DNA from 2 places in the Variovorax sp. V213 genome. Region 2 is predicted to be linked to the other one. Evidence: riboswitches for the same ligand, from Rfam matches in the RefSeq annotation. Region 2 holds a riboswitch; the other holds the start of a gene.
The links. Region 2 has a riboswitch for glycine ahead of gcvT (glycine cleavage system aminomethyltransferase GcvT). Riboswitches for the same ligand answer to the same signal wherever they lie in the genome.

Region 1 (4,408 bases), 2.6 Mb from region 2:
CAGCCACTGCGTGATAGAGCCCGGCCTTGGCCGGATCTTGCAGGGTGGCGCGAATGGCGTGTGCCGTGACATCGGCGAGCAGTTCGGCCCCGGTGGGCGCGCCGAACTGGTCGTCGATGACGGTCAGGCGATCCCGATCCTTGGCGATCCGCAGCATGGTCTTGGCAAAGTTGCCGCCGCGCGCGGCATAGACCCAGCTGGTGCGAAAGATCAGGTGCCTGGCGCAGTGCGCGGCCACGAGTTGTTCGCCTTCGAGCTTGGTGCGCCCGTACACGCTGAGGGGGCCGGTGGCGTCGTCTTCTTTCCAGGGCTTGCTGCCGCTGCCGTCGAACACGTAGTCGGTGGAGTAGTGCACCATGAGCGCACCGATTTGCTGGGCGGCCTGGGCCACCACGCCGGGCGAGGTGGCGTTGAGCTTGCGCGCAAACTCGGGCTCGCTCTCGGCCTTGTCGACCGCGGTGTGGGCCGCGGCATTGACGATGACGTCGGGACGGACCTTGAGCACGGTCTCGGCCAGTTGCTCGGGGCGGCTGAAGTCGGCATTCAATTCGGTGCTGTCGAAATCGAGCGCCACCAGCTCGCCCAACGGTGCGAGGCTGCGCTGCAGTTCCCAGCCGACCTGTCCGCCCTTGCCCAGCAGCAGCAACTTCATGCCGCGGCCTTGGCCGCGGGCGCGGCGTCGTATTGCTTCTCGACCCATTCGCGGTAGGCACCGCTTTGCACGTTGCGCACCCACTCGGCGTTGGCTAGGTACCACTCGACGGTCTTGCGAATGCCGCTGTCGAAGGTCTCGGCGGGCTTCCATCCGAGTTCGCGTTCGAGCTTGCGCGCGTCGATGGCGTAGCGGCGGTCATGGCCCGGGCGATCGGTGACGTAGCTGATCTGCTCCTTGTAGGGCTTGCCGTCGGCCTTGGGGCGCAGTTCGTCGAGCAACGCGCACACGGTGTTGACGATTTCGATGTTGGGCTTCTCGTTCCAGCCGCCGACGTTGTAGGTCTCGCCGAGCTTGCCGGCCTCGAGCACGCGGCGGATGGCGCTGCAGTGGTCCTTCACGTAGAGCCAGTCGCGCACCTGCATGCCGTCGCCGTACACGGGCAGCGGTTTGCCGGCCAGTGCGTTGACGATCATCAGCGGGATGAGCTTCTCGGGGAAGTGGAAGGGCCCGTAGTTGTTGGAGCAGTTGGTGGTGAGCACCGGCACGCCATAGGTGTGGTGCCAGGCGCGCACGAGGTGGTCGCTGGCGGCCTTGCTGGCCGAGTAGGGGCTGTTGGGCTCGTACTTGTTCTCTTCGGTGAAGGCGGGGTCGGTCTTGGAAAGCGAGCCGTAGACCTCGTCGGTCGACACATGCAGGAAGCGGAACGCGGCCTTCTGGTCGGCCGGCAACGCGCTCCAGTAGCCACGCACGGACTCGAGCAAACGGAAGGTGCCGAGCACGTTGGTCTGCACGAAATCTTCGGGGCCGTGGATGGAACGATCGACATGCGATTCCGCGGCAAAGTTCACGATCGCGCGCGGTTTGTGCTCAGCCAGCAGGCGGTCGACCAGGGCGCTGTCGCCGATGTCGCCCTGCACGAAGATGTGCCGTGGATCGCTTTTGAGCGACGCGAGCGTCTCGAGGTTGCCGGCGTAGGTGAGTTTGTCGAGATTCACGACCGGCTCGTCGCTCTGCGAGATCCAGTCGAGTACGAAATTGGCGCCAATAAAGCCGGCGCCGCCGGTTACCAGAATCATGAGTCCCCCGAAGTTGTCGAACAATCGCCCTCAGGCGAATCTGTCCCGTGATTATCCCATTGGACCGAATTGCCAAAATCGAGGGGTGGGCAGCTCGGCGCGTGCGCCTACAATAGCCCCTACTGCAGGAGAGCAGGTAGCGCTTTTTGCTACCTCACCGAAGGCGCAAACTCCCATAAACGCTCAGGTCGGCCCTCCGAATTCTTGAAGTTCTTCTTTCAAAGAGTTTCGAGAAGGGCCTGTACTGCACCAACTGATACGCCGTCTGGAGAGCCGTCACCTTTGCGTGATGCACCGAAGGAGCAAACCCGCTGCGGGCGCAGCGGGTGAATCTCTCAGGTACCAAGGACAGGGGGAGCGGCAACTTGGACGGCGGTCGTCCGGTTGCTTGCTATTGAATCAGTAGCAAACCAAGCCCGCCGTTCAAGCGCCAACCTCAAAAGGTACTTGAAATGCGCGTGATCGTTCTTGGCGCCGGCCTGCTCGGCGTGACTTCGGCTTACTACCTCCAGCAACTCGGCCACGAAGTGACCGTCATCGACCGGCAGGCCACGCCTGCGGCCGAAACCAGCTTTGCCAACGGCGGGCAGATTTCGGTCAGCCATGCCGAACCCTGGGCCAACCCCAGCGCGCCGCTCAAGGTGCTGCAATGGCTGGGCAGGGAAGACGCCCCGCTGCTCTTTCGCATTCGCGCCGACATGCGCCAATGGCTCTGGGGCCTGCAGTTCCTGCGCGAATGCACCCCGGCACGCACGCGGCACAACATCGAGCAGATCGTGCGCCTGGGCACCTACAGCCGCGACACGCTGCAGCAGCTGCGCGCCGACACCGGCCTCCAATACGACCAGCGCACGCAGGGCATCCTGCACTTCTATACGACGCAGAAGGAGTTCGACGGGGCGCTGAAGCCGGCCGAACAGATGCGCGCCCTCGGCTGCGAGCGGCTGGTGATCTCGGCCGACGAGGCCGTGAAGATCGAGCCTGCCCTCGCCCACATCCGTCCTCAGCTGGCCGGCGCCACCTACACGGCCGAGGACGAATCCGGCGACGCCAACCGCTTCGCGCGCGAACTGGTCGGCCTGGCCGCCGCGGCCGGCGTGAAGTTCCTCATGAGCCACACGGTGACGGCTTTGCGCGAAGCCGGCGGCAGCATCGACCACATCGAAGCCACCGACAGCGAAGGCCGCTTCCAGCGCATCCGGGGCGATGCCTTCGTGCTCGCGATGGGCTCGTTGAGCCCGCTCTATGCGGCACCGCTGGGCATTCGCCTGCCGATCTACCCGGCCAAGGGCTATTCAGTGACATTGCCCGTGAAGGACGCCTCCAAGGCCCACCAGGTTTCGCTCACCGACGACGAGTACAAGCTCGTGTTCTCGCGCTACACCTCGGCCAGCGGCGACCGCCTGCGCATTGCCGGCACGGCTGAGCTCAACGGCTACGACCGCGACCTGAACCGCGTGCGCTGCGAGGCGATCGTGCGGCGCGTCGAAGAACTGTTTCCGGGTGCCGGCGACACCACGCAGGCCCAGTTCTGGACCGGCCTGCGTCCCGCAACGCCAAGCAACGTGCCGCTGATCGGCAAGACGAAGCTGCCGAACCTGTTCCTCAACACCGGCCACGGCACGCTCGGCTGGACGCATGCCTGCGGCTCGGGCAAGTCGATTGCGCGCATCGTGAGCGGGCTCGTGCCCGAGGTCGACTTTGCGTTCACCGGCATGCCTGCGCCGGCCGCGCGCGCGCTGCAGCCGGCCTGAACGCCGGCAGCGGCGGCTCAGTCCTTGCTGGTAAACACCGTCAGCACCCCCGTATAGCCATACAGGTGGTGCCGGGCGATCTCGCCCGCCGCAAAGAAACCGACCAGCGGCACGTCGCCCAGTGCGTGCCGCACGATCTGCAGTTCGGCGCCCGGGGCGCCGAAGTGCGGCCCGCCGCGTCCCGAGCAGCTCACGTACACGGCCCCTGCAATGCGGCGCGCCGGATGCGGCGCTGCCTCGGCCTCGCCGGCTGCCACGGCGCGCGCAGTGGCCAGCGTCTGCTCCTCGGGCTCCAGCTCTTCGCGGATTTCCGCGCAGATGCGCATCAGGTCGGCGCGCGCGGCCTGCGCATTGCGGCGGCAGAAGGTCAGGCGCATGCCGGCTTCGGCCACGTCGGCGATGGCGATGCCGCGGCGCGTGGGGTCCAGGCCGATGATGTGGCGCACCAGCACGTCGGCGCCCAGGTCGCCGGTGCGGCGGATGCCGTCGCTGCCCGCATCGGCAAGGCCTACCAGGGTGGCGCGCACGGCGTCGATGGCTTCCTGCGGCCGCTCGAGCGACACCTGCAGGTCGGCCAGCAGCACATCGAGCGCAGGTTCGCCGTCGAGCTTGAGCAGCAGGTTGCCGTCCGCCTCGGTGATCTCGCGCTCGCGCCCCGCGCCCGAGCGCAGTGGCTGGCAGCCTTGCGTGACGCGCGACACCAGCCGCACGCCTTCACCGAACACCACGCCCGACAAGCCACCCGAAAACACGCCCCCCGCCGCGCCATGCCCGCGGATGTTGCCGTTGCCGCCCACCGCGAACTGCAGCGCGCCCGCGCGGCCCGACGACAGCCCGCCGAACAGATAGCCGGTGTCGGTGCGGCCCGCCATTTCGCCAATGAGTTCCGTCAGGTCGGGTGTCGCGGGGTCCGCATGCACCAG
Region 2 (4,408 bases):
ACCTGCGTGCTCACCTGCATGATCTTCGCGGCGGTGTCGGGCTCATCGGTGGCCACCACCTTTGCCATTGGCGCCATCCTGATTCCGGCGCTCATCAAGCACGGCTATCCCACCGCCTACGCGGCGGCGCTGCAGGCCACGAGCGCCGAGCTGGGCGTGATCATCCCGCCCTCGATCCCGATGATTCTGTACGGCGTGAGCGCCGAGGTCTCGATCGGCGAGCTGTTCATTGCGGGCTTCGGCCCCGGCATTCTCATCAGCCTGGCGCTGATGCTGTTCGTCTGGGTCTACTGCAAATGGAAGGGCTGGGGCAAGAACGACGGCGACGGCCGCATGCCTTTCGGCAAGGCCACGTGGCAGGCCGGCTGGGCGCTGCTGATGCCGGTCATCATCCTGGGCGGCATCTACGGCGGCATCTTCACGCCGACCGAAGCCTCGGCGGTGGCGGTGTTCTATGCACTGGTGGTGGGCGTGGTGATCTACCGCGAGATCAAGCCGAAGGACCTTTACGTCATCCTGCGCAAGTCGGTGCTGTCGTCGGCGGTGATCATGTTCATCATCGCCAACGCGGGCCTCTTCGCGTTCCTGATCACGCGCGCGGGCGTGCCCGACGCCATCGGCCACTGGCTGCAAGAAGTGCTGAAATCGCCCGCGATGTTCCTTTTGGGCGTGAACGCGGCGCTGTTCATCATCGGCATGTTCATCGAGACCAGCGCGGCCATCATCGTGCTCGCGCCCATCCTCGCGCCGGTGGCCGTGCACTTCGGGATCGACCCGGTGCACTTCGGGCTCATCATGGTGGTGAACCTCGCGCTCGGCATGATCACCCCGCCCTTCGGCGTGAACCTGTTCGCCGCCTGCACGGTGGCGCGCATCTCGCTCGACCGGATCGTGAAGTACCTGGTGCCCTTCGTGCTCGTGATCCTGGCCTGCCTGATGGTGATCACCTACGTGCCGTGGATATCGCTGGCGCTGCGCGACCTGGTCTACGCCAAATAGTCGAAACGGCCATCAAGAAAACGGGCAGCCTTCGCCGGGCTGCCCTTTTTTTGTTTCCGGCCTGTAATGCAATGGTTTCACGAAGATGTCACCTCTTGCAACGATGCTGCAGCCTTCGATCCCCGAAAGCTGTTGCGCCATGTTTCCCATCAAGACCGACAAGGCACGCGACGAACTCCAAAGCGGCCAACGCACGCTCAGCCAGCGCGAACGCGCATTGCTGCTGATGGCCGACGGCCGGCGTTCGCTGACCGATTTCAGCCCGCTGTTCGCAAACCGCAGCGAAGCCGAGCAGGCATTGCAGGCCTTGATGAGCCGCGGCTACCTGCACTATCCCCAGGCCACCCCCGCCTCCGCGCCAACCGCCCCTGCGGCGGCCATGGACCGAGCGGCCGAACCAGCCCAGGCCGCGACCGCCGCCGACCATTTCGACGGCAAGCGCTCCCTGGCCACCACGCGCATGTTCCTGTTCGACATCTGCGAACGCATGTTCGTGCGGCGCGACCCCAGGTTTGCGACGCAGATGCGCGACGCGCTGCGCGAAGCTCGCGACCGCGACGCCATGCTGACGATTGCGGCGCTGATGCTCTCGGAGGTCGAGAAAACCGCCGGGGCGGAACGCGCCGAATCGCTGCGCGAGCGTATCGAGAGGTTACTGCCGCTCTCCTCCGAGACCGTGCACTGAGCCCGTCCGCCCACCGGCCGCCGGACCGGGGCGCCGCGATCCACTACACTCGGCATGGTCAGGAGAGAGCTTCGCCATGCGAGGCCGCCGAAGGCGCAGGGGTTTCCCGAACGCTCAGGCAAAAGGACTGACACAGCGCTGGCGCATGCCGGCGTTTCCTTGCTGGAGAGAGGCTGTTGCAGGCATCAAGGCGATGCAGCGGCCCACCGAAGGAGCAAACCCCGATCGTGGGGCGAATCTCTCAGGTAAAGCGGACAGCAGGGGTGGCCCATGGCTTGCGCCATGGAATTCGACTGCCCCTTTGGAGTGCCCTGTGGCCGCTTCCGCTTCATCCGACGCCCAACTTCTCAAGACGCCGCTCCACGACCTGCACGTGGAACTGGGCGCCCGCATGGTGCCGTTTGCCGGCTATTCGATGCCGGTGCAGTACCCCGCCGGCCTCATGGCCGAGCACAAGCACACGCGCGATGCCGCCGGGTTGTTCGACATCTCGCACATGGGCCAGCTGCGCCTGGTGGGCCCGGACGCCGCGGCCGCCTTCGAAACCCTGATGCCGGTCGACGTGATCGACCTCGCGCCCGGCAAGCAGCGCTACGGCCTGCTGCTGAACGACCAGGGCGGCATCCTCGACGACCTGATGTTCTTCAACGAAGGGCACGGCTCGATCTTCGTGATCGTCAACGGCGCCTGCAAGGTGGCCGACCTGGCCCACATCCAACAGAAGATCGGCGCGCGCTGCGATGTGCAGCCCATGCCCGACCACGCGCTGCTCGCGTTGCAGGGCCCCCAGGCGGCCACGGTGCTGGCGCGGCTGTCGCCCGGCATCGAGCGCTTCGTCTTCATGACCGGCGGCGCGGTGCAGGTCGGCGGCATTCCCGCCTTTGCCACCCGCAGCGGCTACACCGGCGAAGACGGTTTCGAGATCTCGGTGGCCGGAAAGGATGCCGACGCGCTCGCCCGCCTGCTGCTGGCCCAGCCCGAGGTCAAGCCCATCGGCCTGGGCGCGCGCAATTCGCTGCGACTGGAAGCCGGGCTCTGCCTCTACGGCAACGACATCGACACCACCACCACACCGGTCGAGGCCTCGCTGAACTGGGCCATCCAGAAGGTGCGCCGCATGGGCGGCGCGCGCGAAGGCGGCTTTCCGGGCGCGGCCAAGGTCCTGGCCCAGCTTGCCGCCGCCACGGCCGGCGCCGCTGGCCATACCGACCACGACACGCTGAAGCGCCGGCGCGTGGGCCTCGTGGCACTGGAGCGCATTCCGGTGCGCGACGGCACGGTGCTGCAATCGTTCGAAGGCCACGACATCGGCTTTGTCACGAGCGGCCTGCTCGGCCCGACGGCCGACCGCCCGATCGCCATGGGCTATGTGGCCACCGCATTTTCCGAACCCGGCACGCGCGTGCAGGCCATCGTGCGCGGCAAGCCGGTTCCGATGGAAGTCTCGACCCTGCCTTTCGTGCCCGCCCGCTACTACCGCGGCTAGGCTCGGCACCCCCCTATCATTTTTTCCACGAGGAGTTTTTTCATGAGCATCAAGTACACCAAGGACCACGAATGGGTCTCGGCCGAAGGCAGCGCGGCCACTGTCGGCATCACCGTGCATGCGCAGGACGCGCTGGGCGACGTGGTGTTCGTCGACCTGCCCGAAGTCGGCAAGACCTTTGCCCAGGGTGAAGTGGCCGGTGTCGTCGAATCGGTCAAGGCCGCGGCCGATGTGTTCATGCCCGTGTCGGGCGAGATCACCGAAGTGAACGAAGCCCTGCGCGCCGACCCGTCGCTCGCCAACACCGACCCGCTGGCTGCCGGCTGGTTCTTCAAGGTCAAGCTCAGCGAACCCGCGCAGCTCGACGCGCTGCTGGACGCCGCCAGCTACGACAAGTTCGCCGCCGAATCCTGATCCGCCGAGTTCCCAAGCCGCCCTTCCTCATCTCCGATCCTTCACCGCCATGCCGATTCCCGCCCTTCCCTCTTTGCAACAACTGGAGAACGCCGAAGAATTCCTCGCCCGCCACATCGGCATCGATGCAGCGGACGAGACGCGCATGCTGCCGGTGATCGGTTCGCAAACGCGGGCGGAGCTCATCGACGGCATCGTGCCCGCGGCCATCCGCCGTGCGAAGCCGATGCGGCTGCCGGCGGCCATCACGGAAGCCGATGCGCTGGCCGAGCTGAAGGCCATCGCGGCAAAGAACAAGGTGTTCAAGAGCTTCATCGGCCAGGGCTACTACGGCACGCACACGCCGGGCGTCATCTTGCGCAACGTGCTCGAGAACCCCGCCTGGTACACGGCCTACACGCCCTACCAGGCCGAGATTTCGCAAGGCCGCATGGAAGCCCTGCTCAATTTCCAGACCATGGTGTGCGACCTCACGGGCATGGCCATCGCCAACGCCTCGATGCTCGACGAAGCCACGGCCGCGGCCGAGGCCATGACGCTCGCCAAGCGCAGCGTGAAAAGCAAGAGCAACGTGTTCCTGGTGTCGGGCGACTGCCATCCGCAGACCATCGAGGTCATCAAGACGCGCGCCGCGCCGCTGGGCATCGAGGTCAAGGTCAGCACCGTATCCGAGACGCTGCCTCACCTGATGGTGAGCGGTGAGTTCTTCGGCGTGCTCGCGCAGTACCCCGCCACCACCGGCCACGTGCACGACCTGCGCCCGCTCGCGGGCCATGCGCACCAGTGTGACGCCGCCTTCTGCGTGGCGGCCGACCTGCTGGCGC

Region 1: another riboswitch for glycine. It lies ahead of ACAM55_RS21120 (D-amino acid dehydrogenase); the one in region 2 lies ahead of gcvT (glycine cleavage system aminomethyltransferase GcvT).

The regions. Positions count from the first base shown of each region.
Region 1 covers NZ_AP028664.1:4,449,567-4,453,974, forward strand. The annotation lists gene rfbD (dTDP-4-dehydrorhamnose reductase) at 1-652, opposite strand, end outside; gene rfbB (dTDP-glucose 4,6-dehydratase) at 649-1,731, opposite strand; glycine riboswitch at 1,987-2,093, shown strand; gene ACAM55_RS21120 (D-amino acid dehydrogenase) at 2,184-3,485, shown strand; gene ACAM55_RS21125 (FIST N-terminal domain-containing protein) at 3,503-4,408, opposite strand, start outside.
Region 2 covers NZ_AP028664.1:1,782,920-1,787,327, reverse strand. The annotation lists gene ACAM55_RS08570 (TRAP transporter large permease) at 1-999, shown strand, start outside; gene ACAM55_RS08565 (hypothetical protein) at 1,139-1,684, shown strand; glycine riboswitch at 1,735-1,824, shown strand; glycine riboswitch at 1,837-1,952, shown strand; gene gcvT (glycine cleavage system aminomethyltransferase GcvT) at 1,998-3,170, shown strand; gene gcvH (glycine cleavage system protein GcvH) at 3,213-3,584, shown strand; gene gcvP (aminomethyl-transferring glycine dehydrogenase) at 3,634-4,408, shown strand, end outside.